DNA from 2 places in the Dorea sp. 210702-DFI.3.17 genome. Region 1 is predicted to be linked to the other one. Evidence: a T-box and tRNA genes for the amino acid it is inferred to sense, from the RefSeq annotation. Region 1 holds a T-box; the other holds one or more tRNA genes.

Evidence for each region. A T-box is a leader RNA that pairs with one kind of tRNA and senses whether it is charged. The one in region 1 lies ahead of metG (methionine--tRNA ligase), so its partner is inferred to be a tRNA-Met.
Region 2: it has a tRNA-Met gene. The T-box ahead of metG (methionine--tRNA ligase) is inferred to sense a tRNA for this amino acid. The anticodon was not compared.

The regions. Positions count from the first base shown of each region.
Region 1 covers NZ_JAJCNB010000021.1:15,659-31,310, forward strand. The annotation lists gene LI149_RS10475 (XdhC/CoxI family protein) at 1-24, shown strand, start outside; gene moaA (GTP 3',8-cyclase MoaA) at 31-1,038, shown strand; gene LI149_RS10485 (molybdenum cofactor synthesis domain-containing protein) at 1,043-1,978, shown strand; gene modA (molybdate ABC transporter substrate-binding protein) at 2,151-3,041, shown strand; gene modB (molybdate ABC transporter permease subunit) at 3,157-3,861, shown strand; gene LI149_RS10500 (sulfate/molybdate ABC transporter ATP-binding protein) at 3,993-5,054, shown strand; gene LI149_RS10505 (hypothetical protein) at 5,201-5,821, shown strand; T-box leader at 6,050-6,304, shown strand; gene metG (methionine--tRNA ligase) at 6,435-8,381, shown strand; gene LI149_RS10515 (diaminopimelate dehydrogenase) at 8,540-9,526, shown strand; gene LI149_RS10520 (TatD family hydrolase) at 9,528-10,310, shown strand; gene rsmA (16S rRNA (adenine(1518)-N(6)/adenine(1519)-N(6))-dimethyltransferase RsmA) at 10,686-11,564, shown strand; gene LI149_RS10530 (citrate/2-methylcitrate synthase) at 11,568-12,953, shown strand; gene LI149_RS10535 (sporulation initiation factor Spo0A C-terminal domain-containing protein) at 13,047-13,394, opposite strand; gene LI149_RS10540 (response regulator transcription factor) at 13,623-14,318, shown strand; gene LI149_RS10545 (HAMP domain-containing sensor histidine kinase) at 14,371-15,652, shown strand, end outside.
Region 2 covers NZ_JAJCNB010000001.1:366,013-381,661, reverse strand. The annotation lists gene LI149_RS01900 (antirestriction protein ArdA) at 1-238, shown strand, start outside; gene LI149_RS01895 (conjugal transfer protein) at 355-753, shown strand; partial or broken gene LI149_RS01890 (hypothetical protein) at 731-994, shown strand; partial or broken gene mobT (MobT family relaxase) at 963-1,988, opposite strand; partial or broken gene LI149_RS01880 (FtsK/SpoIIIE domain-containing protein) at 2,172-3,089, opposite strand; partial or broken gene LI149_RS01875 (SrtB-anchored collagen-binding adhesin) at 3,066-4,751, opposite strand; gene gdhA (NADP-specific glutamate dehydrogenase) at 5,332-6,666, shown strand; gene LI149_RS01865 (hypothetical protein) at 6,910-7,206, shown strand; gene LI149_RS01860 (hypothetical protein) at 7,222-7,503, shown strand; gene LI149_RS15410 (hypothetical protein) at 7,500-7,631, shown strand; gene LI149_RS01855 (APC family permease) at 7,643-9,025, shown strand; gene ftsH (ATP-dependent zinc metalloprotease FtsH) at 9,163-10,980, shown strand; tRNA gene LI149_RS01845 (tRNA-Met) at 11,251-11,324, shown strand; cyclic di-GMP riboswitch class I at 11,424-11,499, shown strand; partial or broken gene LI149_RS01840 (carbohydrate ABC transporter substrate-binding protein) at 11,642-11,932, shown strand; partial or broken gene LI149_RS01835 (response regulator) at 11,928-12,278, shown strand; gene bilS (flavodoxin family protein BilS) at 12,316-12,819, shown strand; tRNA gene LI149_RS01825 (tRNA-Val) at 12,891-12,963, shown strand; tRNA gene LI149_RS01820 (tRNA-Met) at 12,981-13,054, shown strand; gene ispF (2-C-methyl-D-erythritol 2,4-cyclodiphosphate synthase) at 13,239-13,808, shown strand; gene LI149_RS01810 (GNAT family N-acetyltransferase) at 13,897-14,919, shown strand; gene LI149_RS01805 (hypothetical protein) at 14,906-15,055, shown strand; gene LI149_RS01800 (DUF4234 domain-containing protein) at 15,078-15,649, shown strand, end outside.

The DNA of each region.
Region 1 (15,652 bases):
AAGGTATTGTTGGAGGAAGTTTAAAGATTTATGAAGGATCAGTATGGAAGAATAATAGATTATATGAGAATTTCCATTACGGATCGGTGTAATCTCCGGTGTCGGTATTGTATGCCGGAAGGAGTAGAATTAGTTTCGATGAAGAACATTCTTTCTTACGAAGAAATTGAGATGGTCTGTCAGGCGGCTGCAAAGGCCGGAATCCGTAAATTCAAAATTACAGGAGGAGAACCGCTGGTAAGACTGGGGTGTCCGGAATTGATTGGAAAGATTAAGAAGATTCCGGGAGTAGAGCAGGTAACAATGACTACGAATGGTGTCCTGCTGTTCAAATATTTGCCAGAACTATTGAAAAATGGGCTGGATGCGGTGAATATTAGTCTGGATACACTGGACCGGGAACGTTATCAGGTAATTACCGGACGGGACGAACTTTTCAGGGTGCTGGAAAGTGTGGATCAGGCAGTAGATGCCGGAATCCCGGTGAAAATCAACAGTGTACTTCAAAAAGGCATGAATGAGGATGAATTTCTGGCACTTGCAAGATTGACGCTGGAGAAAAAGCTGGATGTACGTTTTATTGAGATGATGCCGATTGGGCTTGGAAAAAAGTTTGAGACGATTTACAATGAAGACATTTTGGAAGAGTTAAAGAAACAATATCCTGATATTCAGGAAGATCGACAGATTCATGGAAATGGACCGGCAGTTTATGTGAAGCTTCCGGGAGGTCAGGGAAGTGTAGGATTTATCAGTGCACTTCATGGAAAATTCTGTCAGTATTGTAACCGGATACGCATGACGGCGCAAGGGTGTTTAAAACCTTGTCTGTGCTATGGAAAAGGCGTGGAGCTGAAGGATATTATTGACAGGCATGAAAAGTCGCAGAGATGCGGGACGACAATGGCAGATCAAGAAATATTGGAATATTTGTATCAGGCAATCACGGAGGCAATTCAGTTAAAGCCAAAAAGCCACCGTTTTGAAAATTTAAGTGAAATTACGGAAGATAAGAAAATGAGTCAAATTGGGGGATAGAGCTGTGGGAAAGATATTAGCAATTTGTATTAGTGAGAAAAAAGGAACCCAGAAAAAACCAATTGAGTCTGCAAGACTTGTGGAAGAATGGGGAATTGAGGGAGATGCCCATGTGGGGAAATGGCACCGTCAGGTGAGTATGCTTTCATTTGAAAAGATTGAAGCATTTCGAGAGAAAGGTGCGGACGTAGACTTTGGGGCATTCGGAGAGAATCTTGTTGTGGAAGGGTTTGATCTGAGTAAAGTCCCGGTAGGAACGAAATTTCAGATTGGAGAAGCAATTTTGGAATTGACGCAGATTGGAAAAGAATGCCATAGCCACTGTGCGATCTACAAGGTTATGGGTGATTGTATCATGCCAAGAGAAGGTGTGTTCACAAGGGTTCTGAAAGGTGGCGAGATTAAGGCTGGTGATGAGATCACAATGCTTCCATTAGAAAAAGATCGTCCGTTTACGGCGGCGATTATTACTTTGAGTGATAAAGGTGCTGCAGGAGAGCGAGAGGATAAGAGTGGTCCATTGATTCAGGAGATGCTTGTGAAGGAAGGATATGATGTGATAGAGACCTTACTGCTTCCGGACGGAGAGCAGCCTTTGAAGCATCAGCTTATGAGACTGGCAGACCAGAGACAGGTCAATGTGATCTTTACGACAGGTGGGACCGGATTTGCAGAAAGAGATGTGACACCAGAGGCAACACAGGCAGTCTGTGACCGCATGGCGATGGGAATTGCAGATGCGATCCGTCAGTATTCACTTTCTATTACCGGACGAGCAATGCTTAGCCGGGCTGTATCCGGAATTCGAAAAAAGACGTTGATCGTTAATCTTCCGGGAAGCCCGAAGGCTGTAAAAGAGAGTCTGGAGTATGTATTGCCACATCTGGGACATGGACTTGGAATTTTGCGTGGCACAGATGGTGAATGTGGAAATAGCTGATAATTCATGATATCAGAGAGGATAATAATAGCGGTTGCATGTGAGAGCAGACATGAAAATGTGTAAACACGTATAAACGACCGCTATATTATTTATACACCGATTGCTTTTGTAAAACGAATCGCATTTTCAAAAACAGTCATTATGCTAATCCAAAAGAGGGAGAAACGAGATGAAAAAAAGAGTATTAGCAACATTACTTGCAATGTCTATGGTATTAGGACTTGTAGCATGCGGAAGTAAATCCGACAGCAAAGATGACAAAAAAGAGGAGACAAAAACAGAGGCGAAGGCTGATGATGCAGAGGATGTAGAGCTTCAGGTATTTATTGCCGCCAGCTTGAGCAAAGTTATGGATGAAGTCGCAACAGAGTATCAGAAAGACCATCCAAATGTGAAGATTACATTTAATGCAGATAGTTCAGGAACACTGCTTACACAGATCGAGGAAGGATATGCGTGTGATGTATTCTTTTCAGCAGCTCAGAAACAGATGGATCAGCTGGAGAAGACAGACGGACTTGTAGTTGACGGAACACGTAAGAATGTTGTAAACAACCAGGTCGTAGTTGTAACACGTAAAGACAGTGGAACAAAGGTTATCGGACTTGAGACTTTAAAAGATGCTTCCAGCATCGCTCTTGCAGGTGGAAGCGTACCGGTTGGAAAATATTCAAGACAGGCACTTGTAAACCTTGGAATCCTTGATAAAGTTGATGATGTATCCACAATTCCTACAGAGACAGTATCTGAGGCACTTGGCGGAGTTGAAATCAGCGAGCAGGATAACGTAAGTAAAGTATTGGCAGCAGTTGTAGAGGGATCTTGTGAAGTTGGTACAACATACTATTCTGATACATATGGATATGAGGATGAGCTTAATATCCTTCAGACAGTAAGCTATGATCTTACAGGAAATGTAATCTACCCGATCGCTCAGGTTAAAAATGACGAAGCAAGTGATGCAGAAGTCTCAGCAGCAAAAGATTTCATCGATTTTGTAACATCTGATAAAGCAAAAACAATTTTCCAGAAATACTACTTCGATACAGATGTAGAGTAAGGAATATCTTTCCTAAGCCAGCAAAAAGTTGACTGGGAATTAAAAAAGCAAAAAAAGTCCCGTTCCTGTCTCAAAACAGGGCAGGGACATTCTTGAAGTCGGAGGAGGAATATAGATGGATGCAATGGAATCGATTATTAAAAATCTGGACTGGAGCCCGCTTTTTATATCATTAAAAACAGGAATCATGGCGACTTTTATATCATTCTTTTTAGGAATTTATGCGGCGAGAAAAGTGGTAAAGACAACACCGGGCAAGAAGGCGGTCATTGATGGAATACTGACACTGCCGATGGTACTGCCACCGACTGTCGCAGGTTTCTTCCTGCTTTTGATCTTTAGTAAAAGAAGACCATTTGGAATTTTTTTGTATGAGACATTTGATATTAAGGTCGTGCAGTCATGGCTTGGTTGTATTATTGCAGCAACCGTTATCGCATTTCCGCTAATGTATCGTAATGCAAGAGCTGCTTTTGAACAGTTAGATGTCAATCTGATTTATGCAGGGCGCACACTTGGTATGTCTGACATCCGGATTTTCTGGAAAGTTGTGATTCCAAGTGCAGGACCTGGAATTGCATCCGGAACTATTCTTACATTTGCAAGAGCCCTTGGAGAGTACGGAGCAACATCTATGCTGGCTGGAAATATTCCCGGAAAGACGGGAACGATTTCTCAGAAAATTGCTATGGTCATTCAGGATGGGGATTATGCAACAGCGGGAGTATGGGTAGCGATCGTTATGCTCATCGCATTTCTTGTAATCTTTTCCATGAATTTTATATCCGGCACAAAGATGAAGAATATCAAACGCTGGTAGATCCGGTTAAACAACATACTGCATCTTCAGTATGTTGTTTGAGTTGCCAAGCATACGACAAAAAGAAATTGTGGATGGTGAATGCATGGGATTGTACGGGAAATTGTGGAAAGATGCGGGAAGGATAAAGAATGGGAATTAAAGTAGATATTAAGAGAAAACTGGGAGAATTCAGTCTTGATATACATTTTCAGACAGAATCGAAACGAATCGGGATTCTGGGAGCATCTGGTTGTGGAAAAAGCATGACGCTTAAGAGTATCGCGGGGATTGAGACACCGGATTTTGGAATGATACAGATTGATGATAAGGTGCTGCTTGATTCGGCCAATAAAGTGGATTTAAAACCACAGAAAAGAAATGTCGGCTACCTCTTTCAGAATTATGCGTTGTTTCCAACTATGACAGTTGAAAAAAATATTGCGGCAGGTCTGAAAGGCAGCAAGGAAGAAAAGCAAAAAAAAGTACAGGAAATGATTGAAAAATTTGAGCTGACAGGACTTGCTGACCGGTTGCCGGGACAGCTTTCCGGTGGGCAGCAGCAAAGAGTTGCACTGGCGAGGATCATGGCGTATGAGCCGGATGTCATTCTGTTGGATGAGCCATTTTCCGCATTGGACGTATTTTTAAAAGACCGGCTTCAGCAGGAACTGATCGAGATGCTGAAAGATTATGAAGGAACTGTTATTATGGTATCGCACAGCAGAGACGAAATTTATCGTTTCAGCGAGGAACTGTTGATCATGGATCAGGGGAAACCGGTCATTTATGGAGAAACGAAAGAAATATTTGCGAAGCCTGTATATAAAGAGGCTGCAAAACTGACCGGCTGTAAGAACTTTTCCAGAATAAAACGTGTAGATGTACATACGGCAGAGATCCTTGACTGGGGAATTACATTACATACGAATCAGGAGATTGATGAACAGGCAACCTGGTTTGGGTATCGGGCTCATGATTTTGTGCCAGTGTGGGGAAAGCGAAAGGAGAACTGTCTGAAGATAAATGTTGAAAGTGAGGCAGCACTTCCTTTCGAAAGAAATTATTACCTTTACCCGGAGGGGGAAGAAAATCAGAATAAACAGACGATCTGCTGGTTTCTTCAGAGAGAAAAGCTGGAAAAAATCGGAGAGAAAGGAATGCCGGATTATCTGGAACTTACGGAAGAGAGCATGATGTTCCTGAGAGGATAAAAGAGAGGTTTAAGTAGTGAGAGGATAAAAAAGAGGTTCATATGAGAGGATAAAAAAGAGGTTTAAGTAGTTGCGGGTTTTATAGGGGTATGTTAGACTGAGCATAGAGTAGATTTGAAAAAAATCAAAACGAGGAGGAAAAAGGTATGAAGAGAATGAAAAGAGTATTGGCTTTGGGGATGGCGGTACTGATGTGTATGGGGCTGACTGCATGTGGCAAAGATTTTGATGCAGCAGGATACACAAAATCGGTATTAGATGCAAATTATCATGCACAGTATGATAAATATGCCGAATACCGTGGAATTTCTGAGAGTGATGCGAAAAAAGAAGTGACAGAAGGTATGAGAACTCAGATCGAGAGCGCATTTTCAGGAATGGACGTTAGTGATGAGATGATGGATAAATACATAGAGGTAGCTGATAAGGCCTATGATCTGGCAGATTTCACAGTAAAAGATGCCAAGAAACAGGATGATGACAGCTATGTAGTAACTGTAGTGATCAAGCCATCAGATGTATTCAGTAATTCTTCCAATTATGTAAATGATATTGCAACAGAGTATGCAGATCAGGGAAAAGATCCGACACAGACAGATGTGCTTATGGATATTTTAGTTGAGAGCCTGAACCGTGCGATTGAAGCAAACTCTTACGGTGATGAGACGACATTGGAAGTTCATGTAACAGCGGACAAGGATGGGGCATACGGAATCGAAGAATCGGAGATGGAGACACTGGAAGCAACTATGTTCCCAGGCGAATAAATTAGACAAAACAAAGTATTTAATAGCCGGGGTATTAATGGCAGGGTATTAATGGCAGGGTATTAATAGCTGGCCATAGGAAAGCTATATAAAAGGCTTGACATGCCAGTCCTTACTGTGCTACGATTTTTACGTTGAAATTCTTTTATATCTATATAAAAGAGATGTAAATATTCATAAGATAGCCAGGATGATTTATGGAAATTGCTGAATATTGAAAATGAAACAGAAAATGCGTGGAAAAAGAGAGTACGGTTGGAAAGATTCTACAGAGAAGCCCCGGTTAAGCTGAGAAGGGCGGATTGGAACAAGCGGAAGATGGCTTTGGAGCAGTGAGTGTGAAGAGTGGCAGACAGGTCAGGAATTTAGCACTTAATGGGATTCGCCCATTACAGCGAAAGAGTGTAGATGGCACTCGATGAGGTTCTGATCCGTGAGGATAGAGCGAAAAGAAGTGGTAACGCGGAATATCCCGCCTTCTCAGTATGAGAAGGCGGTTTTTTTGTATAGGTAGGAAATTGCATTTCCTACCTATACAAAAAGCCACCGGCAGGATGTGAAAAAAATTATCATTAAATAATGAAAAATTAAGATTATAGAAGGAGAGAAGAATATGTGTGAGAAATGCAACAAAGGAAAGTATTATATTACTACAGCGATTGCTTATGCATCAGGCAAACCGCATATTGGTAATACTTATGAGGTCGTTCTTGCAGATGCAATTGCAAGATACAAAAGAAGTCAGGGATACGATGTATTTTTCCAGACAGGAACTGACGAACATGGTCAGAAAATTGAACTGAAAGCGGACGAGGCAGGTATTACACCAAAACAGTTCGTTGACAATGCAGCGGGAGAGATTAAGAAAATCTGGGATTTAATGAATACTTCCTATGATAAATTTATCCGTACGACTGATGAGGATCATGAAGCACAGGTCAAGAAAATTTTCAAAAGACTGTATGATCAGGGAGACATTTATAAGAGTTCATACGAGGGAATGTACTGTACTCCTTGTGAGTCCTTTTGGACAGAGTCTCAGTTAGTAGACGGAAAATGTCCGGATTGTGGACGCGAATGTAAACCAGCGAAGGAAGAAGCATATTTCTTCAGAATGAGCAAATACGCTGACCGTCTGATCGATTATATCAACACGCATCCGGAATTTATTCAGCCTGTATCTCGTAAAAATGAGATGATGAACAATTTCCTTCTTCCAGGTCTTCAGGATCTGTGCGTGTCCAGAACATCCTTCACATGGGGAATTCCGGTTGACTTTGATCCAAAGCATGTTGTGTATGTATGGCTGGATGCCTTGACAAACTACATCACAGGAATCGGATATGATTGTGATGGAAACAGCACAGAGCAGTTCAAGAAAAACTGGCCTGCAGATTTACATTTGATCGGAAAGGATATTATCCGTTTCCACACTATTTACTGGCCAATCTTCCTGATGGCACTGGATCTTCCACTTCCAAAACAAGTATTTGGACATCCATGGCTTCTGCAGGGCGATGGTAAGATGAGTAAATCCAAGGGAAATGTATTGTATGCTGATGAATTGGTAGATTTCTTCGGAGTTGACGCAGTACGTTACTTCGTACTTCATGAGATGCCATTTGAGAATGACGGAGTTATTTCCTGGGAGCTTATGGTAGAGCGTATGAATTCCGATCTGGCAAATACACTTGGAAATCTGGTCAACAGAACCATTTCTATGACAAATAAATACTTTGGCGGAACGGTGACGAATAAAGGTGTTGCTGAGACAGAAGAAGACAAAGCAGTTGATGCGGATCTGAAAGCAATCACAGAGGATACGCCAAAAAGAGTGGAAGCTAAGATGGACGAGCTGCGTGTGGCAGATGCGATCACAGAGATTTTCGTACTCTTCAAACGCTGCAACAAATACATCGACGAGACAATGCCGTGGGCACTTGCAAAAGAAGAGGCTAAGAAAGACCGTCTGGAGACAGTGCTCTATAATCTGATCGAGAGCATCAAAACAGGCGCAAGACTTCTGGAGTCCTTCATGCCAGAAACATCTGAGAAGATTCTTGCACAACTTGGTGACGGAAAAGTGACAGAAAAGCCGGAAATTCTTTTCGCAAGATTAGACGTAGAAGAAGTAATGAAGAAAGTAGAAGAACTTCATCCACAGATGACAGCAGAAGAGAAAGAGAATCAGGCAGATGGTGAAGAAGAGACAGTAATCGATATTGATGCAAAACCAGAAATTACATTTGACGACTTCGGAAAAATGCAGTTCCAGGTAGGTGAGATCATCTCATGCGAGGCAGTCCCGAAATCTAAGAAATTACTGTGCTCACAGGTAAAAATCGGAAGTCAGGTAAAACAGATTGTATCCGGAATCCGCAAACACTATACACCAGAAGAAATGGTCGGCAAGAAAGTTATGGTACTTGTGAACCTGAAGCCGGCAAAACTTGCAGGAGTACTTTCAGAAGGAATGCTTCTGTGCGCAGAAGATGCAGAAGGAAATCTGGCCCTGATGACACCGGAAAAAGCAATGCCGGCAGGAGCAGAGATTTGCTAATATACAGAACTTAAAAATTTTGTGTACGATGAAGCACAATTCAAAAAGGGACAGGTTAACAATCGCTGTAAGAAGCGGAAAAAGGCAGTTTAAATAATTACACAATTTAATTGGGGACGGGGTTTTTTTGAAAAAACCCCGTCCCCAAAGGAGGAAATATGAGTAAGATTAGAATTGGTATTGTAGGTTATGGTAATATTGGCCGTGGCGTTGAGCAGGCAATTAAGAGAAATGAGGACATGGAGCTAGCGGCAGTTTTTACAAGAAGAGATCCTGCGTCTGTCAAAGTTGCGACTGAGGGTGCGAAAGTAGTGCACATGGATGATATGTTATCTATGAAGGGTGACGTGGATGTAATGGTTCTGTGCGGTGGTTCTGCAACGGATCTTCCGGTCATGGGTCCAGAGATTGCAGCGAATTTTAACACAATTGACAGTTTTGATACACATGCCAAGATCCCAGAGTATTTTGCAAATGTGGACAAAGCTGCAAAAGAGGGAAATAATATCAGTATTATTTCTGTTGGCTGGGATCCGGGAATGTTCTCTTTGAACCGTCTCTATGCGGAGTCTATTCTTGTCCAGGGAAGCACATATACATTCTGGGGCAAGGGTGTAAGCCAGGGACATTCTGATGCTATCCGCCGTATCCCGGGTGTGAAGAATGCGATCCAGTATACAGTTCCTGTTGACGAGGCTGTTGATCAGGTGAGAAGTGGAAGTGAGCCAAAGCTGACTACAAGAGACAAACATACGCGTGAGTGCTATGTTGTAGCGCAAGAGGGTGCCAACAAAGCTGAGATTGAAAATGCGATCAAGACTATGCCGAATTATTTTGATGAATACAACACGACCGTTCATTTTATTTCTGAGGAAGAGCTGAAGAGAGACCACAGCAAGATGCCTCATGGTGGATTCGTGATCCGCACAGGTGAAACTGGAGAAGAGGGCAACAAGCATGTGATTGAGTATTCTCTGAAACTGGATTCTAATCCAGAGTTCACAGCGAGCGTTCTGATTGCTTATGCAAGAGCAGCTTACCGCCTGAATCAGAAGGGCGAGAACGGAGCAAGAAGTGTATTTGATATCGCGCCTGCATTATTATCTATGAAGACACCAGAGCAGCTCAGAAAAGAGATTCTGTAATATGATTATCGATACACATGGACATTACGATGACGAACAGTTCGATGTGGACCGGGAAATGTTGCTGACGAACTTAAAGGAGCGTGGGCTGAAAGCAATTGTGACGGTGGGTGCTTCTATGCAGACAAGTGAAAATGCACTTGCGCTGGCACATCAGTATCCGGCAGTTTATGCGGCTGTCGGTGTCCATCCGGACGAGGTCGGCGAGTTGAACGATGATGCGCTGACACGTCTGGAGGAAATGTGTCACGATCCGAAGGTGGTTGCTGTCGGTGAGATTGGTCTTGATTACCACTGGGATGTGGAGCCGAGAGAGGTTCAACAGAAGTGGTTCATCAGACAGCTTGATCTGGCGAGAAAGGTCGGGCTTCCGGTAAATATCCACAGTCGTGATGCGTCGGAAGATACATTTCGTATTATAAAGGAGCACGCATCGGATCTGACCGGAATTATCCACTGTTTTTCCGGTTCAAAAGAGCTGGCGGCTGAGTATGTGAAACTGGGATATTATATCGGAGTCGGTGGTGTCGTCACTTTTAAAAATGGAAAGAAACTAAAAAGTGTCGTGGAAGCAATACCACTGACATCGATTGTACTGGAAACGGATTGCCCGTACCTGGCACCGGAGCCGAACCGCGGCAAGCGAAATGAATCTGCATATATCCAGTATGTGGCAGAGGAGATCGCCCGGCTGAAAGGAATTTCTGTGGAGGAGGTTCTTATACAGACTGAGATAAATGCGAAGCAGGTATATCAGCTGGGAGATGACTCCCAGCGGATATAGCCTCCGGCAGGGCGCACATTGTCCGGTGGACAATGGTTTTGCGCCGACCGAAACGGAGTGTAGACTTGCAGAGGTGCGCAGTAGAAGTATGTCATGCAATTGCATGACGCGCACCTCGCAGCAAGAATGCCGAGGCATTCTTGAACAGCTGCTGGCAGTATCATAAATTAAAAATATGTGAAGTGATATGTCGGAAATTTCATACAATCTTAATAACATTTTTTATCGACATAGTGTATAATATCTTTAATGGCAACAGTGCCGGTACGAGGAGGACAATCCTTCCAGTACCGGCACTTGAGCCAAATGAACATAAATTGCTGTTTGTTCATCTGGCTTATGGTTTGATGGAATGAAGGAGTAATAGAAAGAAGTATGAGTAAACCAACACTTGGAAATCCACAAAATACAATTGAAATATTGCAAAAGTATCATTTTAATTTTCAGAAGAAATTCGGACAGAATTTCCTGATTGACACGCATGTGCTTGAGAAGATCATCAGTGCGGCCGGAATTACAAAAGATGACATGGTTCTGGAGATTGGACCGGGAATCGGTACCATGACCCAATATCTGGCTGAGGCGGCAGGAAAGGTAGCTGCCGTGGAGATTGATAAGAATCTGATCCCGATTTTGGAAGATACCCTCAGCGAGTATGACAATGTCATGGTGATCAATGATGATGTTCTGAAAGTAGATATCCGTGGTCTTGTGGAGAAGGAGAACGGCGGACGTCCGGTGAAGGTGGTTGCGAATCTTCCATATTACATTACGACTCCGATCATTATGGGGCTGTTCGAAGGAAATGTTCCGGTTGAAAGTATTACGGTCATGGTGCAGAAGGAAGTTGCAGACCGTATGCAGACCGGACCGGGAAACAAGGATTACGGAGCATTGTCACTGGCTGTCCAGTACTATGCAGATCCGTATATAGTGGCAAATGTACCTCCGAACTGCTTTATGCCAAGACCGAAGGTTGGTTCCGCAGTCATTCGTCTTACAAGACATGCGGCTCCTCCGGTGAAAGTGGACAATGAGAAGTGGATGTTTGATATTATCCGAGCATCCTTCAACCAGAGAAGAAAGACACTGGCAAATGGATTGTCTAATTCTGACAAGATTGATTTGCCGAAAGATGTGATTACAGAAGCAATTGCAAAGCTTGGCAAAGGAGAAAGTGTTCGCGGTGAATCATTATCGCTGGAAGAATTTGCTGCGCTTAGCAACGACTTGTGGGAAAAGAAAGGGAGATGATTTATGGCAGGAAAGACAGTGAATAAAAGCGTAGACCGTGCATTATTTGAGATTACTCCGGAGATTCAGCATTTTGCAGGATTGTGTGAGAAGAATAATGCCATTGATAAAGAGCTGTATACTAAGTACGAAGTAAAAAGAGGGCTCCGTGACCTGAACGGAAAAGGTGTGCTTGCAGGACTGACCAATATTTCCGATGTTTGTGCCAAGAAGATTGTGAATGGCGAAGAAGTTCCATGTGCCGGCAATCTTTATTACAGGGGTTACAATATCAAAGATCTGGTTGGCGGTTTCTTGAAAGAAGATCATTTTGGATTCGAAGAGATTGCTTATCTGCTTTTATTTGGTGAACTTCCGAATAGTTCTGAACTTGAGATGTTCCATGAAACTCTGGTGGAGAGAAGAACGCTTCCGCCGAATTTTGTGCGTGACGTTATCATGAAGGCTCCGAGCGGCGACATGATGAACAGTCTGTCCAGAGAAATCCTGAATCTCTATTCCTACGATGATAAAGCAGACGATACGACCATCTCGAACGTACTGAGACAGTGTCTGAATCTGATCAGCCAGTTTCCGATGCTGATGGTCTATAGTTATCATGCATATAATTTCCGCATGGGAGAAGATTTGTACATTTATGCACCACAGCCGAATCTGTCCACAGCTGAGAATATTCTGATGATGCTCCGCGAGGATAAGAAATATACGAAGCTTGAGGCAAGGATCCTGGACATGGCACTGGTGCTCCACATGGATCACGGCGGTGGTAATAACTCAACATTTACCACTCACGTAGTTACGTCCTCAGGAACAGATACGTACTCTACAATGTCCGCAGCGATGGCATCTCTTAAGGGACCGAAGCATGGCGGTGCCAATATCAAAGTAACGCAGATGTTCGCAGACATGAAGGAAAAAATTTCCGACTGGACGGACGAAGACGAAGTACATCAGTATCTGGAAGACCTTTTGGATAAGAAAGCATTTGACCAGAAAGGGCTGATTTATGGCATGGGTCATGCGATTTATTCTGTATCCGATCCGCGTGCGGAGATTTTCAAGCAATTCGTAGAGCAGCTTGCGAAAGAAAAAGGACGGGAAGAAGAGTACGCACTGTATGCCATGGTAGAGTGCATGGCTCCACAGGTCATCGGCGAAAAGCGTAAAATTTATAAAGGTGTAAATGCAAATGTGGACTTTTACAGTGGTCTTGTGTATAGTATGCTGGATCTTCCGGCATCTCTTTACACTCCGATTTTTGCGGCGGCCCGTATTGTAGGCTGGAGCGCCCACAGACTGGAAGAGCTCAAGAATGTAGATAAGATTATCCGACCGGCTTATAAGCCGTTGTCTCCATACCGTGAGTATGTGAAGATGGAAGATCGTTAATCTCCGGTAAAAAAATAAAACCCTGCAGCGGCCCAAAGCTTGCGGGGTTTTACTTTGTTTTTGATAATAAAATTCCGTTTCTTTTACTTAGGATCATACAGCCTGAAGAACTGGTTTGTTACGGCTTAGATAGGCGACAAGGATGTCGAAAAATTCACCGGCCGTTGGACGGACATGTAATGGCCGGAACGAGTAGGACTGAAGCTGATCATAACCATTTTCCCAACAGACTCTTATAACAGTGCGGATATCACGTTCAACACTTCCGACTGTCGTCTTATACTTTCTGGCAATCTCCGGATAAAGCTGTTTACTGATGGCAAGCAGATATTCCTCGTCTGTCAGACATAATTCAATCCCATAACTTAGATAGCGATATCCCCTATATGTAGCACCTACTCCAAGGGTACGGATTACATAGTCAATGTCGTGAGTGTACATAGAAAACTCCCCCTTTACAAACTAGAAATTATGAAGTCTAAGTAAGTTTTATCTTTTGATATTTTATCAAAATTTATTGAAAATAAAGGGTCTTAGATTTCGTTTACATTATTTTAGACATTTTTCGACGTTATTCTTGAAAATATTCATCATTTCTTAAGAAATCCATTCCTATGTCTTAAATTTTATTTGCTAATCTTGTATAGTAGATATGAGAGGTGAAATGAGATGGCAAAAATATTAGTATGTGATGATGATAAAGAGATTGTAGAGGCAATCGAGATATATCTGACCCAGGATGGACATCAGGTTCTGGAAGCTTACGATGGAATCGAGGCAGTGGAGATCTTGAAAAAAGAAAGTGTAGATCTTCTGATCATGGATATCATGATGCCGAGAATGGACGGAATCAGGGCAACTTTAAAAATTCGCGAGAAGCACAATATTCCGATTATTATTCTGTCTGCGAAATCCGAGGATGCGGACAAGATATTGGGACTTAATATCGGAGCTGATGATTATATAACGAAACCATTTAATCCGCTGGAGCTGGTTGCCCGTGTGAAATCACATTTGCGCAGATATATGCAGCTTGGAAGCACGGCGATAAAGGAAAACGAGGCAATCTATACAGTCGGCGGACTGGCGATCAACGATGATCTGAAAGAAGTGACAGTAGATGGCGAGCCGGTGAAGCTTACCCCGATTGAGTACAACATTTTGCTGCTGCTTGTAAAGCATCAGGGCAAAGTATTTTCTATTGACCAGATATATGAAAATATCTGGAATGAAAATGCGGTGGGTGTTGATAATACAGTGGCAGTGCATATTCGTCATATCCGTGAGAAGATTGAGATCAACCCGAAAGAACCAAGATATCTGAAAGTCGTGTGGGGCGTAGGGTATAAGATCGAGAAGCAGTAAAAGCAGGTCAGTGTATGACCTGTAAGAAAAAAGTTAACAGAAGGGAGACGTTATGGAAAAGATATGGCATAAGAAAAAAAAGACCAGAATTTTGTTGATCATAATTGCAAATGTTATGGTTATTTCGATGATGCTCGGCGTTATGAGCATCATGTCTTACGCAGAACTTTTCGATGACCTTATAACAGGAAAACTTACGCAGAGCTATGAAGATTCCTATGACTTTGATACAGAGCTTATGAATAGTGCGTATCAAGTGATGTCCGGCATTGACAGTGAGCAGATGTTTGAGACAGATGGAAAGATTGACGAGGATAAGCTGGTCGATATTCAGGTATATAACAATAGTGAGACGATTAGTGGTCAGAATGAAAGTGGTCTTTCGTATCGACTGGGAGATTTGTTGAATTGGTATCAGAAATTGATCTACAGTGAGAGTACCAGTTATGTCGGAGATACACTTACAGATTCAGCAGAATTAGAAGGCAACGACGCAGAAGATCTGAAGGCTCCGATCGTTTGTAAATTATCAGATGGAAGTTATCATTACTATAGTCAGGATGATTTTAATGAAAAGGTGTTAAATGGTGAATTAAAATTTGTAATGACAGATGGAATAGGTGCGGAGACATCGGAGCAGATCTTAGATGAGCTGGAAAATGTGGATATATCAGATAGAAATGAAATGACGGAAGAGGAAAAGAATTTTCGGGGAATCGAAGATGCAGAGGGAACTATGCTCTATATAGATTGCTGGAAATATGATGGAGTGTTATTCCGTGAGGAGGCAGCTCCACTGGAAGCAGAAAATCTCTTGCAGATAGTGAATGAGAATTCCAACTGGAATGGCAGGCTCAATGAAGCTTATAATATGCTGGAAAGCTGTATTTATCAGATTGGAGACCGCTATGCAAATTATGAGAGCCTGACAGAGCAGTATAAAGAAGGAGATAGTAATTTTTTCTATTATTATTTAGATTTAAAGAGTGGAAAAGTTGTCACAAATCGGGAGGAGCTTGGGCAGGAAAATAATATTAATGATGTTGCTAAAAGTGTTCGTAAGATGGGGAAATATGTCATAATAAAATCAAAACTGTCAGAGTTTGAGACGAATATTCAGGAAGCAGATGCAGAACTATGGCAGTCACAGACCGTTTATCTGAGTAATGTAGATAAAGGAGAGTTTGTGTTTATGACAGGTGTGGATACGAAGTATCCTGTGAAAGATAGTTATTATAAAAATGCACATTTTTATGAAAAGTATAGTCCGTTTGTCCGAGGAGTCAGTGCAGGAATGATTTTGGCGTTTTTAATATTTTTTGCCAGTGTAGTAT
Region 2 (15,649 bases), on a different contig from region 1:
TATCAGCCACTACGGGACGCTGGAAGAAGTTGTGGAACACAAGGACGATATTTATTATTATCCCGACTGTGAAACCATGACAGACGTTGCCTACTACTACATAGACGAATTGCAGGCACTTGGGGACATTCCACCCAGCTTACAGAACTACATTGACTATGAAGCCTACGGGCGAGATTTGGATATGGGTGGTTGCTTTATTGAAACAAGCCGAGGTATGTGCGAGATACCATATTAACGCTGGAAGATCAGCGACAAGCATGGTTGCTACTGACAGCGTATTTCTCTTTAAGGGACAGTCTGAAACATGGCTGTCCTTTCCATTTAGAAACTTACGAAAGGAGCTGAAAGAACTTGAAAAAGATTAAATCTTATACGGGTATCTGGAACGTGGAAAAAGTCTTGTATGCAATCAATGACTTTAACTTACCCTTTCCCGTTACCTTTACACAGATTACATGGTTTGTGATTACGGAATTTATCATCATTCTGTTTGGGGATATTCCCCCACTTTCCATGATTGAGGGAGCATTTCTCAAATACTTTGGTATTCCCGTTGCTCTCACTTGGTTCATGTCGCAGAAAACCTTTGACGGAAAGAAGCCGTACAGCTTTTTGAAATCACAGATAACCTATGCCCTGCGACCTAAAATCACTTATGCAGGAAAAGCCGTAAAACTGCATAAGCAGACCTTGAATGAAACAATCACGGCAGTAAGGAGTGTGAACTATGTTCCCGATAAAATATATTGACAATAACCTTGTCTGGAACAAGGACAATGAGGTATTCGCCTACTATGAGCTGATACCGTACAACTATTCTTTCTTATCCGCAGAGCAGAAATTTATCGTGCATGACAGTTTCAGACAGCTCATTGCACAGTCCCGTGAGGGTAAAATTCATGCGTTGCAGATTGCCACAGAAAGCTCCATACGAAGTATGCAGGAGCAGTCAAAGAACGCAATGTACGGTCTAAGGTGTAAGGCTCTGGCTTTGTCGTCAGCTTCAAGCTCTGTCTGTTATCGCCGATAAACCAAGCCCAGCGGTCATTGAGTTTCCAGTCATTTTTCCGCTTGTCTGGTTCTTCATCAACAAACCGCACATACTGGTTGATGATAGAAAAGGCGGTCCGCTCTGCGTCATAATAGGTCAGCAAATCCCGTACTGCATAATAGGCACGTTCATTGCGAAGCCGTATCTCAAAACGGTTGATAATATCAGCTTCTTCCAGCGGTGTCCCCAGCTTGACGTACTGCTCATAGTCCTTTTCATAGATACAGAAATACACATCTGATTTCAGCGAACCAAGATAAAGGGTGCGTCCCATATATTCTCTGTCGTCCTCTCTGTGCTTGATAAGCTCGCCCGACTGGTAAAACTTATAACTTCTGGACTTTCCGATATATTCCCGTTTCCTGCATTTTTCCGCAAGCTCTGGAATATCCAAAATGCCCGTATGGTCGTTGATAGCAAGGTCGATACGCTTCATCACGCCACCGTCTACCAATGCGTCCATGAGGAAGTCATACCAGCTTCTTTGCTGTGCCAGCAGGTAACTTTCAAACTGCCTGCAACCACGCCCCTTTAACTCTAAAAGGACACCTTTTTCCTCGTCAGCCGACGTATAGATAAAGATGTCCCCTAAAGAATAATGCTCCGTATAGCTGTAATGTCCGTAATCTTCATGGAGCATATAATTGATATTCAGTTTTAATATATCTTTGATGATGTGCTGTATATCCAGCGTGGGAAAACGAATTTTCACATAATCAAACAGCATGGTAAGCGGTGCTTCTGGATTGAACCTTGCCAGTTCTTTATACAGAGTTTCCAGAAGTTCCTTTGACGGCTTCATTTTTCCACTTTCTATCTTGTTGAGATATTCCCTTGTGATACCAGAAGCCACCGCCAGTCTGCCTTGTGAGATACCGTAAGCAATCCGCTTCTCCCGTAATTCTTTTATCCATTGTTCTTCATTCAGAACCATACCCCCAATCTATAAAGTGTGAAGTTTTTTAAGGCGACTTCACAGCCGATTTTTGTTAGAAAATCATGCCAGAAGCCTTATGTTTCCTATGTTTTTTGTCTATTGTCTATTTGTAAACGTACCCCTCTGTTAGATACCGAGGGGTTTTACCTGCTGGCGTGGCTTACGCCACACCAGCAACGGCTAGTCCGTGCCGTCGCCTTTCGCTTCGCACGTCGCCGTCCCGTCCTGCCTTGCTTGTGCAAGAGAGCCGATAGTCTGCAAAAAATCATGTCCTTTCGGTACTAAAGGCGTGTAAAATTCACTTATGACGCTTGTTCCCACATCACAATAGCCACGCCCCTTGATACGCTTCTGGAAAAATTGCTTTTTCACATCTGAACCGAACAGCATACCGTAACCTAATTCGCTGATACGCCCCAATCCCACACGGAAATTGAAGTTATCTCTGATACCGTCCGAGAAATACTTTGCGTCTGGACGCTGGCAGGCAACGATAAGGAAATAACCTGCTTGTCGTCCTAACATAACGATTTTCTTTAACTGGCTAAGTAAGCCCACGCTTTCTTTCGTCCCCAGCATTTCAAAAAATGCCACATATTCATCAAAGATAAGAAAGCAGGGTGGCAGTCCCAGATAGGCATAGTTTTCGCCCGTCTTATAGTTCGGGTGTCGCTTCATTTCCTCACTTCGCTGTACCATGCCCTCATAAAAGGCATTGACGCAATCAATCATTTCTTCTTTGGTGTGATACACATTTTCCATAACTGTCCCTAAGTCTGCAAGGTCAGCGTTCTTCGGGTCTAAGATATAAAGGATAGCGTTGGTATGCAGTAAGGCTTCAATGAGTGTCAGCAGAAAATAAGTTTTACCGCCACCAGTCCCACCAGCAATCAGAGCATGGGGAAGTGCGTCATATTCCCAGACAAGATTTTTCATCAGCTTTAGACAGCCGTTCTCTGCCCGTACTTCATCAATGGTAATGCGGTTCGCTATCATATCATAAAGCAGGGTGTATTCGATATAGCCGTCATGTAAGGTTTTGTCGGTCAGCTCGCAATACAAGCCACTCTCCAATTTGTCCTCTAAGTCCACGATTTTACCATTTTCTGTGATTGTAAAATCAATCGGTTTTGCACCGTCAGTTAAGTAACCGTTTGGAGCTTTACTCTCAACGATACGGAATTTTCCATAAGGTAAAAGGTCAGCAGACGTAGAAGCGACACCCTCAATGTCTGTATGGATTGTCTTTACCACTTCATTTTTCTTGTATAGCTTGCCCTCAACCAAAACAGAATTATCATTTAAGGAAATGATGTCAAAAGCAGTATCTTTCAAAGTGGCACTTCCTTGTGGCTTTGTATCGCCCGTTTCTAAATCTCGTTTCTGAATTTTGACACCGCCACGGATAACCTTGTCTGATACGGAAAACTGGTTACTTCCAGATAGTACGGCAAGGTCGCCGTCCTCGGTAATCTGTGTTACATATAAGCCTTTTATCTGTTCGGACTTATCGCCAGCCTGCATATATGCACCCTCTAACAAGTAGCCGTTTGGAGCTTTTGTTTCCTCAACAGTTAGCGTTCCAAGTGGAAGAACCGCCTTACCGTCCTGCATATAGAAGCTGTCGCCAGATACCTTGTATGCGTCCGCTAATTTTGTGATGTAGTGGGTTGTCCCGTCGCTGTCTGTTTCAGCGATTGTCTTTGTAACCCATGTACGAGTAGCTTCGGCAGGGAGATTGTCTTTCTTATAGAAGCCAGCATAATACTTCCATGTAAATTCCGCACCTGCTAGAGAAGCGTTTCCCTGCGGATTGTCTTTCTGTGTTTCCATATCAATCTTGAAAAGCTTAATCAAAGTGTCTGTTACTTTCGGTGTATCTGATACTTTCAAGGTCGCTGTCCTTCCAGCTTCAACCTTTAAGGAATATACAGTTTTATCTACTTTATATCCTGCTGGTGCAGATAATTCCTTGATATAAACTGTGCCTGCTTTTACCTCTACAACATCTGTATTTCCGTTTTCATCAGTCGTAAGGGTGGCAAGCTGTTTCGTGCAGTCCTTATCAGCAAAGACACCGTATGTTGCACCAGCAACAGAGTAATTCCCGTTATCGTCTGTAATGCTGGTATTACTGGAAGTCTTTTGCAGTTTTGCATTTCCAACATTCAGCTTCGCCCAGAATTGTCCTAATTCCTGCCCCTCGCCAGAGTAGATATAACCGCCACATTCATAGCGTCCTTTATTCTCTTTGACAAAGGCTTTTGCACCAGAGAAAACTTCGTCCTGCGTTGCCTTTGGAATTTCATCATAAGAAGCTCGCACATTATCACATTGCCAGCCAAGATGTACGCTCAATCTCTGCCAGACAACAAGCTGTCTTAAAAGGTAGGCGTGATTGTTGCTTATTCCGCTGTGGCTGTCTGTGTACTGTTTTACATATTCGATAGATAAGGCAACGTCGCTTATCTGGTCGGCACTCATACGGGTGCTTACGTCAGCTCTGGTTTTGTAGCCGTTTCTAAAATCTGTGTTAATGTCGATACAGTAAGCGTCCTCGCCCTCAACGGTCAAATGCCCCTCGTTAAAAGTAGAACCAATCGAACCGTCATTCATTACTTTTTCAACGATACCGACACGCTCCTTTGACTCCGTCCAGTATTGCTTGCTTTCTGCATGGACGGGTGTAGTCGGTAAAGCAGTAACGACAGTTGCAAGAGCTAAGAAGCCCGTACACAATCGTTTTAACATCTTTTTCATAAATCTAATGCTCCTTTCATTTTGGGTAATAAAATAGCCGTCCAATAAGAACGGCTGAAAATAGAAAAGGAACGTCATTTTAGGCGTTCCATAGTCTATAAAATATTCAATTTTTTTCTTGTTTCAATACTGATGTGCTGTACCATATCTTTGCATATCTAGGAAAACTGGCGTATCAAGGCTCATTCAATGGTAGTAAATAAGTAGTAAATTGATGTATTTGTTCCCTTGAAAATGCTGATAGATACTGTGTTTTAGCGGATAATCAGATTTTTATTGTGTTTTTATTTAAAAATAATCAGGCGCTTGCAAATTTTGCAGGCGCTTGTTCTGTATTTCGGCAAAAATACAAAATTATGCAGGAAATGAAAATTAAAATTGCACAAAATATAAAAATAACATTTTTTTGCAAAAAAAATCTTGTGTTATAAAGTAAAATACTTTACAATATTAAAGGACAAAAGCGTCGAAGGAGAAGAACGGTTTTGCCGTCCTTCTTTTTTGAATGATGAATGCAAATAAATCAAGAAATATGGCGCTTTAAATTTCATAATAACATTTTTTCAGGAGGTACAAAGGTATGTCATATGTTGATGAAGTACTGGAAAAAGTAGTGGCAAAGAACCCTGCTGAGCCAGAATTCCACCAGGCAGTAAAAGAAGTATTGGAATCATTGAGAGTGGTAATCGAAGCAAACGAGGAGAAATTCAGAAAAGACGCTTTGCTTGAGAGACTGGTTGAGCCTGAGAGACAGATCAAATTCCGTGTTCCATGGGTAGACGATAATGGACAGGTTCAGGTAAATACAGGTTACCGTGTACAGTTCAACAGTTCAATCGGACCATACAAAGGAGGCTTACGCCTTCATCCTTCCGTAAACCTTGGAATTATCAAATTCCTTGGATTTGAGCAGGTATTCAAGAACTCACTGACAGGTCTTCCAATCGGAGGAGGAAAAGGTGGTTCTGATTTCGACCCTAAGGGAAAATCCGACAGAGAAGTTATGGCATTCTGCCAGAGCTTTATGACAGAACTTTGCAAATATATCGGTGCTGACACTGACGTTCCGGCCGGAGATATCGGAACAGGTGCAAGAGAGATTGGATATATGTTCGGTCAGTACAAGAGAATCCGCGGAGTATACGAAGGTGTACTTACAGGTAAAGGATTAAGTTACGGTGGATCTTTAGCAAGAACAGAAGCTACAGGTTATGGACTTCTGTATTTGACAGAGGAACTTCTGAAACTCAATGGAAAAGAATTAAAAGGTATGACAGTTGCAGTATCCGGTTCCGGTAATGTTGCAATTTATGCAACACAGAAGGCTCAGGAGCTTGGAGCTAAGGTTGTTACAGTCAGCGATTCTACAGGCTGGGTGTATGATCCTGAAGGAATTGATGTTGCAGCTCTGAAAGAAATTAAAGAAGTAAAACGTGCAAGACTGACAGAATACAAGAACTATCGTCCGAACTCAGAGTATCATGAGGGACGTGGCGTATGGTCTGTAAAGGTAGATCTGGCACTTCCATGTGCAACACAGAACGAGCTTCACTTAGAGGATGCAAAACAGTTAGTAGCAAACGGTTGCGTAGCTGTATGCGAGGGTGCTAACATGCCTACTACATACGAGGCAACTGAGTATCTGCAGGAGAACGGTGTAATCTTTGCACCTGGAAAAGCTGCGAATGCCGGTGGTGTTGCTACATCTGCTCTTGAGATGTCACAGAACAGTGAGAGACTTAGCTGGACATTCGAGGAAGTTGATGCAAAACTGAAGAACATCATGGTAAATATCTGCCACAACATGGTAGATGCTGCAAAACGTTACGATATGGAAGGTAACTACGTAGCAGGAGCTAACATTGCAGGATTTGAGAAAGTCGTAGATGCTATGACAGCTCAGGGAATTGTATAAAAAACACTAAAATATTTGGAAAGTCCCGGATTTACGGGGCTTTCTTTTTTTGCATAACAGGAATTTTATTTCCTGTTATATAAAAAGTATCCGGCAGAATCAGTACTTTATGTTCAAAAGATTTTCCACTTATTAAAAAAATAATTGAATTTTATGCAAAAAAGAGTATAATATAAACGACTAATGTTATCGTGATAACATTGAAAAGCGTGCGGGAAATTTTATACAGAAAGGATGAAAAAAATGGGCTCAAAAATGAAAGTGTCTGAGGCGGAAATCCAGAAAGTCTACCATAGGGATTGCATTCTTCTGGCAGGGTTTGCAATATTTATGTGGTGTATTTTAAGTACGATATTGCGACAGGCTTTACAGGTAGCGGGAGATTCTACTACAAGAACAATTATGATTTGTATTGCGTTGGTGACTGGAAGTGCATTGTCCCTCGGACTTTTTGCAGTTTACAGACACTTAAAAAGAAACAAAGATGTGATTTATAAAGAGGATCTTGAAAATTTGAAATTGCAGAAGAAAGATGCGTAGCAGGAGTGACAGAAGATGGAAAATAAAAAAGAGACGAAAAAAGAAAAAATAATGCAAGTGATAGATGTGTTTTTCGTAATGATCCTATGCTTTGTGGTTTTGCTTGTGACGATGCTTTTTCAAAATCTTGCAGGTGTCAAGGAGGCAGGAAAAGCATATGTGATCCAGGCATCTACACTGGTGCCGGTTGTAGTTGCGCTGGCAGCATATGTAACATTTCTTGTGAAAAGAAGCAAAAAAGATTTAAAGGAAATTATTGAACTGGAATATAGCGAAAAGGAGCAGGAACAGGTATGAGCATATGGACAATTATAAATATTGCAGCATGGGTATTATGTGCAGTATTTCTTTATTTGATCTTGAGTGATCTGATAAAAGTGGAAAAAAGGAACAGAGAAGAGAAAAAGCTTGAAAAGAAAGACTAAGAGGCATACTTATGGAGAAAGAAAAGACAAATGAAAAGAGTCAGGGACTTTCGAAAGTTCTCGGACCAATTCATATCTGGGCTCTTGGAGTAGGAATTGTACTTGTTGGAGAGTTCATGGGATGGAATTTTACGGTCGCAAAAGGAGGATCGATTGGTTCTGTTATTGCACTTTGGACGGTAGCCATGCTTTATGTCATGATCGTGATGATGAATACGGAGATGGGTTCGGTCATGCCGGAGGCAGGCGGACAGTATACAATGGCGAAATATATGCTTGGACCTTTAGCTGCATTTAACGTAGGGCTGATGCTTGTGCTGGAATATGCAATGTTGGAAGCAGCCGATGTTCTGGTCGTCGGACAGATACTTGAATCATTGAACCCGAATGTAAAAGCACTGCCATTTATCATATTAAGTCTGCTTGTGCTGACATATATGAATTACCGTGGTGTCTATGCAACCTTGACCCTGAATTTTGTGATTACGGCAGTTGCATTTGTGACGATATTTATTTTATTATTTTCAACAAGTTTTTATGATCCACAGCTGACTTTGATTAATTTGAAAAAAATGACAGATGGACTTCCATATGGTTATCTTGGAATTATTGCAGCCATGCAGTTTGCAGTCTGGTTTTTCCTGGGAATCGAAGGAGGAGCACTGGCGGCAGAAGAATGCAGGTCTACCAGCAGAGCTCTGCCACTGGGAACTATGATAGGTTTGTCCGTGCTGCTGATTGGTGCTACTACAACATGGTTTGTGTGCTCAGGTCTTGTCCCGGCAGAAAAGCTTGGTGAGTCTGCATATCCGTTGTATGACGCGGCACTGGCAACTGGAAAATTATATGTTATCATTGCATTGTTTGTTGGTACGATTATGGCGTGTCTGGCTTCAGCAAATGGCTGCATTAACGATGCAAGCAGAGCTTGGTTTGCAATGTCAAGAGATGGGCTGATCCCGCCGATATTTGCAAAGACACATCCGAAATATAAGACACCGTACCGGGCAACTGTATTTTTACTGCCGATATCTATGGCATTTGCATTTACAGGAATGTTGGATCAGGTTGTTACATTTTCTATATTTTCAGCGTTGATGGTATATGTGCTGACAGTGATCATGATGTTCCGGTTCCGGAAAATGTATCCCCTTGGAACGATTGAGCGTGGATATGTTGCACCAATCCATCCGGTACCTGCATTGATCGCAGCAGTGTTGATCGGTATGACGCTGCTGGGTATGTATCTGGGTTATTGGATTAATATACTAGGCGGAGTTGCATTTTATTTCCTGGCATCTGTCTGGTTCTTGAAAAGGAGACTGAAGTTTATAGATAAATCACAGTTCTTAAAAGCCGGTACTCAGAAGTGGCCGAAACCGAAGGAATTATAATTGGAAGATTGTACTTTAATATTTTTATTTTACGAAATTCATACAATTTTTATAATATAAAACTGGAATAATCAGACAAAAACTGTTACCATATAAAAGAAAATTGAATTCGATATTGAAAGAATGGAGGAATGATTATGGAACAGGTGAAACGGCCGAAAAAACCGTTGATGTTTTATTATACGATTGTGCTGATTATCCTGATATTATTTAACATTATTGCGATGCCTTACATAAAGGAAAAGCAGATTAAAGATGTAGATTATGGAACATTTATCTCTATGACCGAGAAAAAGGAGATAAAAAAAGTAGAATTGCAGCAACAGGATAATACAATCTTATTTACAGGAAAAGACGGGAAGACCATTTACAAAACGGCGATGGTCAATGATCCGGATCTGACGAAACGATTATATGAAGCGGATGTTTCTTTTTACGGAGAAGAAATTGATCAGTCATCTCCGATTCTGGTTAATATTTTATCCTGGGTGCTTCCAATCTTGTTTTTTGTGGCATTGGGAGAATACATGTCCAGAAAATTGATGAAGCGGGCCGGTGGAAAAAACGCCATGTCTTTCGGAATGGGAAAAAGCAGTGCGAAGATTTATGTGAAATCATCCGAGGGAATCCGTTTCCGTGATGTTGCAGGTGAAGATGAGGCGAAAGAGAATTTAAGCGAGATTGTAGAATATCTTCATAACCCGGCCAGATATAAAGAAATCGGAGCTTCGATGCCGAAAGGAATTCTTCTTGTAGGACCTCCGGGAACAGGTAAGACGATGCTTGCAAAAGCAGTTGCCGGTGAGGCAAATGTTCCATTTTTCTCCATGTCCGGTTCTGAATTTGTAGAGATGTTCGTTGGTATGGGTGCATCAAAGGTGCGTGATCTGTTCCAGCAGGCAAAAGAAAAAGCACCATGTATTGTGTTTATTGATGAGATAGATGCAATCGGTAAGAAGCGGGACGGACAGATAGGTGGAAATGATGAACGTGAGCAGACCTTGAATCAGTTGTTGACAGAGATGGACGGATTCGAAGACAACACGGGCGTGATCATTCTTGCGGCAACGAACCGTCCAGAATCCCTGGATCCGGCTCTTTTAAGACCGGGACGGTTCGACAGACGTGTGCCGGTAGAACTTCCTGATCTGAAAGGAAGAGAAGATATCCTGAAGGTTCATGCAAAGAAAATAAAAGTTGGTGATAATGTAGATTATAATAAAGTGGCACGTATGGCTTCCGGAGCTTCTGGAGCGGAACTTGCTAATATTGTAAATGAAGCAGCGCTTCGTGCAGTTCGTGACAACCGTAAATTTGTAACGCAGGAAGATCTGGAGGAGAGTATTGAGGTTGTTATCGCCGGATATCAGAAGAAAAATGCAATACTGACAGATAAAGAAAAGCGTATTGTGGCATATCATGAAATCGGGCATGCACTTGTGGCTGCAAAGCAGACAAATTCTGCACCGGTTCAGAAGATTACCATTGTTCCCAGAACGTCGGGGGCTCTTGGCTATACGATGCAGGTCGAGGAAGGCAATCATTATCTGATGACAAAAGAAGAAATCCTGAATAAGATCGCGACTCTTACAGGAGGAAGGGCAGCGGAAGAAATTGTGTTTGGTTCAGTCACGACGGGAGCTTCCAATGATATTGAACAGGCAACCAAGCTTGCAAGGGCTATGATCACAAGATATGGAATGACGTGTGATTTTGATATGGTTGCAATGGAAGTGCAGACGAATCAGTATCTAGGAGGAGATTCTTCCCTGACCTGTTCGGCAGAGACGCAGACAAAGATTGATGAGAAGGTTGTGGAAGTTGTTCGAAGTGAACATGAAAAAGCAGCTGGAATATTGATGGAGAACAGAGAAAAACTGGACGATCTGGCAAGGTATCTGTATGAGAAAGAAACGATTACAGGAGAAGAATTCATGAATATTTTAAACGCCTGATCAGGAAGAGGAGTGAATACACTCAGCGAGAATGTGCAGGAGTTCGGGAAAATGTATCTATGAGGTAAAACCGGATTCCACGCACAGACTCGCTTTTTTCTTTTGAGTATCTATTGGAACACAGGTATTTACTGATGCGAGGGACGAAATAAAAGATGAAATTTTTGCAAATGTAGAAAAAATTGAAAAATTTAAAAAAAGTTGTTGACGAAAGTAGAATCTTATTGTAAACTTAGGAAGCTGGTTCAAGAGAGCAGCGAATATAAATATGGCGGGATAGCTCAGTTGGCTAGAGCACGCGGTTCATACCCGCGGTGTCGCTGGTTCAAATCCAGTTCCCGCTACTTGGAAAGAGAATTCACATTGTGAGTTCTTTTTTTTCTTTTTATACTTTGCCATAGAAAAATATAGACATGAGAAAATAAGAAGTGCTATAATTAAAATAATATTTTGGGCAAAACAGACGAAAGTCTGCGACGCAAAGCTATAGGACCTGTAAAATGGTAGCCAGTTGTAAAAAAAGGATGTACACTGTCTATTTTAGATGGTGTTTTTTTATAAAATCTGTTGATACGAAACTATTAGTAAAGATAATTCATGAATTCATGAATTAGTGGAAAACAATTTTACAAGGGGGGAGCATATTGAAAAAGAAAAAATGGAACAGCTTCCGAATATCAATGTTGAATTTGTAGTAGGCAATAATGACCTGGATTTCTACAAGTTTCTTAAGGAAAACGGTGGATTGCCGGATATTATAACCTGCTGTTGTTTTTCACTTCACGATGCAAGTCCTCTGAAAAACAGTCTGATGGATCTTTCTACAACCAACGTGGCAGGTGCTGTCTATGACACATATCTTAATAATTTTATGAATGAAGATGGAAGCGTAAACTGGCTTCCGGTGTGTGCGGATGCGCATGGCTTTGTAGTGAACAAAGACCTTTTTGAACAGTGAAATTGCGGTGGAGATCCTTAATGAATATGGCTTTCTGGTTGATACAGCAGAAGATGGAGCAGAGGCAGTGGAGAAGGTTAAGAATTCAACAGCAGCTGGTTATGATCTGGTGCTGATGGATGTGCAGATGCCTGTGATGAATGGATATGAGGCAACAAAGCAGATCCGCGCACTGGAGGATCCAAAACTGGCGGGAATTACAATTCTTGCCATGACTGCCAATGCTTTTGAGGAAGATAGAAAGAAAGCACTGGAATGTGGTATGGATGGATTTTTATCCAAGCCAATTGTTATTAAAGATTTGATTGATGCGTTACAACATAATCTGGAGAGAGTTTAGCACAGCAAAAATCAAACAAAGAAGGAGACGATGAGATATGGAACAAGAAAATTATTCAATCGTATTCAGTAGTTCAACTGGTAATACAAAGAAGCTGGCTGATGCAGTCTATGAAATATTGCCAAAAGATAAGTGCGATTATTTTGGGGAGAATGATTCAAAGATCCCTCCATCCGATTTGTTGTATATCGGATTTTGGACTGACAAAGGGAGCGCGGATACCAAGACATTAGAATTATTAGCGAAACTAAAAAACAAGAAGATTTTTCTGTTTGGAACGGCTGGGTTCGGTGGAAGTGATGTATATTTTGAAAAGATTCTCGGACAAGTCAAACAATCCATTGATTCAAGCAATGCTGTTATTGGAGAGTATATGTGCCAGGGAAAAATGCCACAATCTGTGCGTGAACGATATGTAAAGATGAAAGAAAATCCGGAACATCCAGCGAATCTTGATATGTTGATCGCAAATTTTGACTGTGCATTGTCACATCCTGATATGGACGATCTGGAAAAATTAAAAAAGATAATAAAAAAATAAAAAAAGTTATTGACAATACTCACTATATTGATGTATACTAACGAAGTCGGTTCGAGAGAGCCACAAGATATGGGATCATAGCTCAGCTGGGAGAGCATCTGCCTTACAAGCAGAGGGTCATAGGTTCGAGCCCTATTGGTCCCATATATACCTCAATATATGGCGGGATAGCTCAGTTGGCTAGAGCACGCGGTTCATACCCGCGGTGTCGCTGGTTCAAATCCAGTTCCCGCTACTTGTGTAAGAAAAGGAATTTGCAAAAGCAGATTTCTTTTTTTGTGGTATAAGAAATTGCATTTTCTATTATGCAAAAAAACTCTGGCTATAGTGGCCTTTCGTTGACTCTGAATATTCTCTCATGTATAATAAAAAAAGACATTGACAATGGAGAATGAAAAAAGTTTTGTGGAGGAATTAAAATGCGAGTTGGTTTGGGATACGATGTTCACAAATTAGTAGAAGGAAGAGATCTGATTATCGGAGGTGTCCAGATACCGTATGAGAAAGGTCTTTTGGGACATTCGGATGCGGATGTGCTTCTCCATGCGATTATGGATGCCCTTCTCGGAGCAGCAGCGCTTGGAGATATTGGGAAGCATTTTCCGGATACAGACCCAAAATATAAAGGAATTTCCAGTATAAAGCTTTTGGAGTATGTACGAGAGTTGATTGATGATGAGCTGTATGTGGTTGGAAATATTGATGCGACAATCATTGCACAGCGTCCGAAGATGGCACCTTATATTGAGCAGATGAAAAAAAATGTTGCAGATGCCCTTGCAATTGAAGTAAGTCAGGTGAATATTAAGGCAACTACAGAGGAAGGACTTGGATTTACCGGAAGCGGAGAAGGTATTTCGGCACAGGCAATTGCGTCACTTGAGACGATTGTGAATTACAGTTACGGTGTCGGTCCGGCGGATGTAAGTTCTGGTTGTGCAGGCAGTTGTGGCGGATGTACGGGCTGTAGTGGATGCCAGAATCCGTAGGTATCATAGTTGTGTGCTTTTGAGCCCAACATCTATATAATCTGGAATTATAAAGTAAAATGTACAGTGTGGCTGGAGGAAAGGACATATGAAAATTGAAAAGCTGGAAGTTTCACAGCATTTAGATACGAGAAAGCTTTATGAAGAAGTGTTTTCGGAAGACGAGAAAAGCTTTGTAGATTATTATTATCAGGAGAAGACGAAGGACAACATAATTTATGTTGTTCGGGAAGACGATGATATTCAGGCTATGCTGCATTTAAATCCATATACACTGATGGTCAATGGAATTGAAAAGGAATCTTATTACATTGTGGCAGTTGCAACGAGAAAGGAATACCGTGGCAGAAGGTATATGGCCGGACTTTTAAGAGAGGCTCTTTTGGATATGTACCAGGCCGGTGTAACATTTACTTATCTGATGCCGGCAGTGGAGGCTATTTATCTGCCACATGATTTCCGGACGATGTATGAACAGAATATTGAATATTATGCTCCGGAGGAGAAACTGGCGGAAAGTATTACTGTACAGGCGGCTGAAGACAAAGATTGTGATGAAATTTCAGCCTGGGCACAGAAAGAACTGGCGAGAAAATACCAGGTTTACGCTAAGCGTGATAAGAATTATTATGAACGGTTACTGAAAGAGCTGGCATGTGAAGATGGAAAGCTTATCATCTACAGAAAAGATGGACAGATTGTTGATGTAAGACCATATTATGAAGAATCTAAAGAGATGGAAGAAGTGGAAAAAAAGGAAGCAAAACCGAAGATTATGATTCGGATCGTAGATGTCAGAAGAATGTTGATGTCGTTGAAGTTAAAAAGTCTTATGGCAGTCAGCTTTCAGATTACAGACCCACTGATTCCGGAGAATAACCGTTACGTTACAATGACAGGAACGGAGTTTTCAGGCCTGATGCTTATGGATGGAAAGCCAGAAACCAGTGAAGGTATTCTGCCGGTCAGTGCATTGGGAGAACTTGTCTTTGGTGCAAAAACGGTAGAAGAAATCAGTAAAGAAGAAGGAGTTTCCATGTCGGGACGAATGGCATCGGAGCTTGAAAAGATTATTCCACTTTCCAGGATTTATCTGAATGAAGCAGTTTGATCCAAGTATGCTTTTTCATATTTCTGCAATAGACGAATACAGGAAACTGTGCTATGATAAAAAAGATGGCGCAGTCATCGTAAATATTGGCGGGCAAAGCATTATTTCACAAAAATATTGCCCTGCATATTTATAGATTTACTTAGGAGGAATGAGAAATGAAATTTTGTCACAAATGTGGATCTCAGTGTGAGGACGGAGCAAAGTTCTGTAAACAGTGCGGAGCGGCTTTAGCTGATGTGAATGCGAATCAAAGCCAGCAGACATACGAAGTACCACGACAGGCTCAGTATACAAGTGCAGATACGAATAATAGTCGGAATGCATATGGAAATCAGAATAATTATGGAAACCAGAATCAATATGGCGGCCCGGCAGGCGGCATGAATCAGAGATTCCCGGGAATCCAGGAGAGAAATATTGCGATTGCAGTCATTCTTTCGATTGTAACATGCGGACTCTATGGAATTTACTGGATGATCAAGCTGAATGACGAGGTTAATCAGATCTGTGGCGATACACAGGCGACAGGTGGCGGACTTGTATTTCTGTTCACATTGATTACATGTGGAATCTATGGATGGTACTGGATGTACAAGATGGGTGAAAAATGCGATCAGATCAAGGGCGTGAATGGAAGTTCAGGAATCTTATATCTGATTCTTGGAATTTTCGGCCTCGGAATTGTAAGCTATTGTCTGATGCAGGATACAATTAATAAAGCAATTAT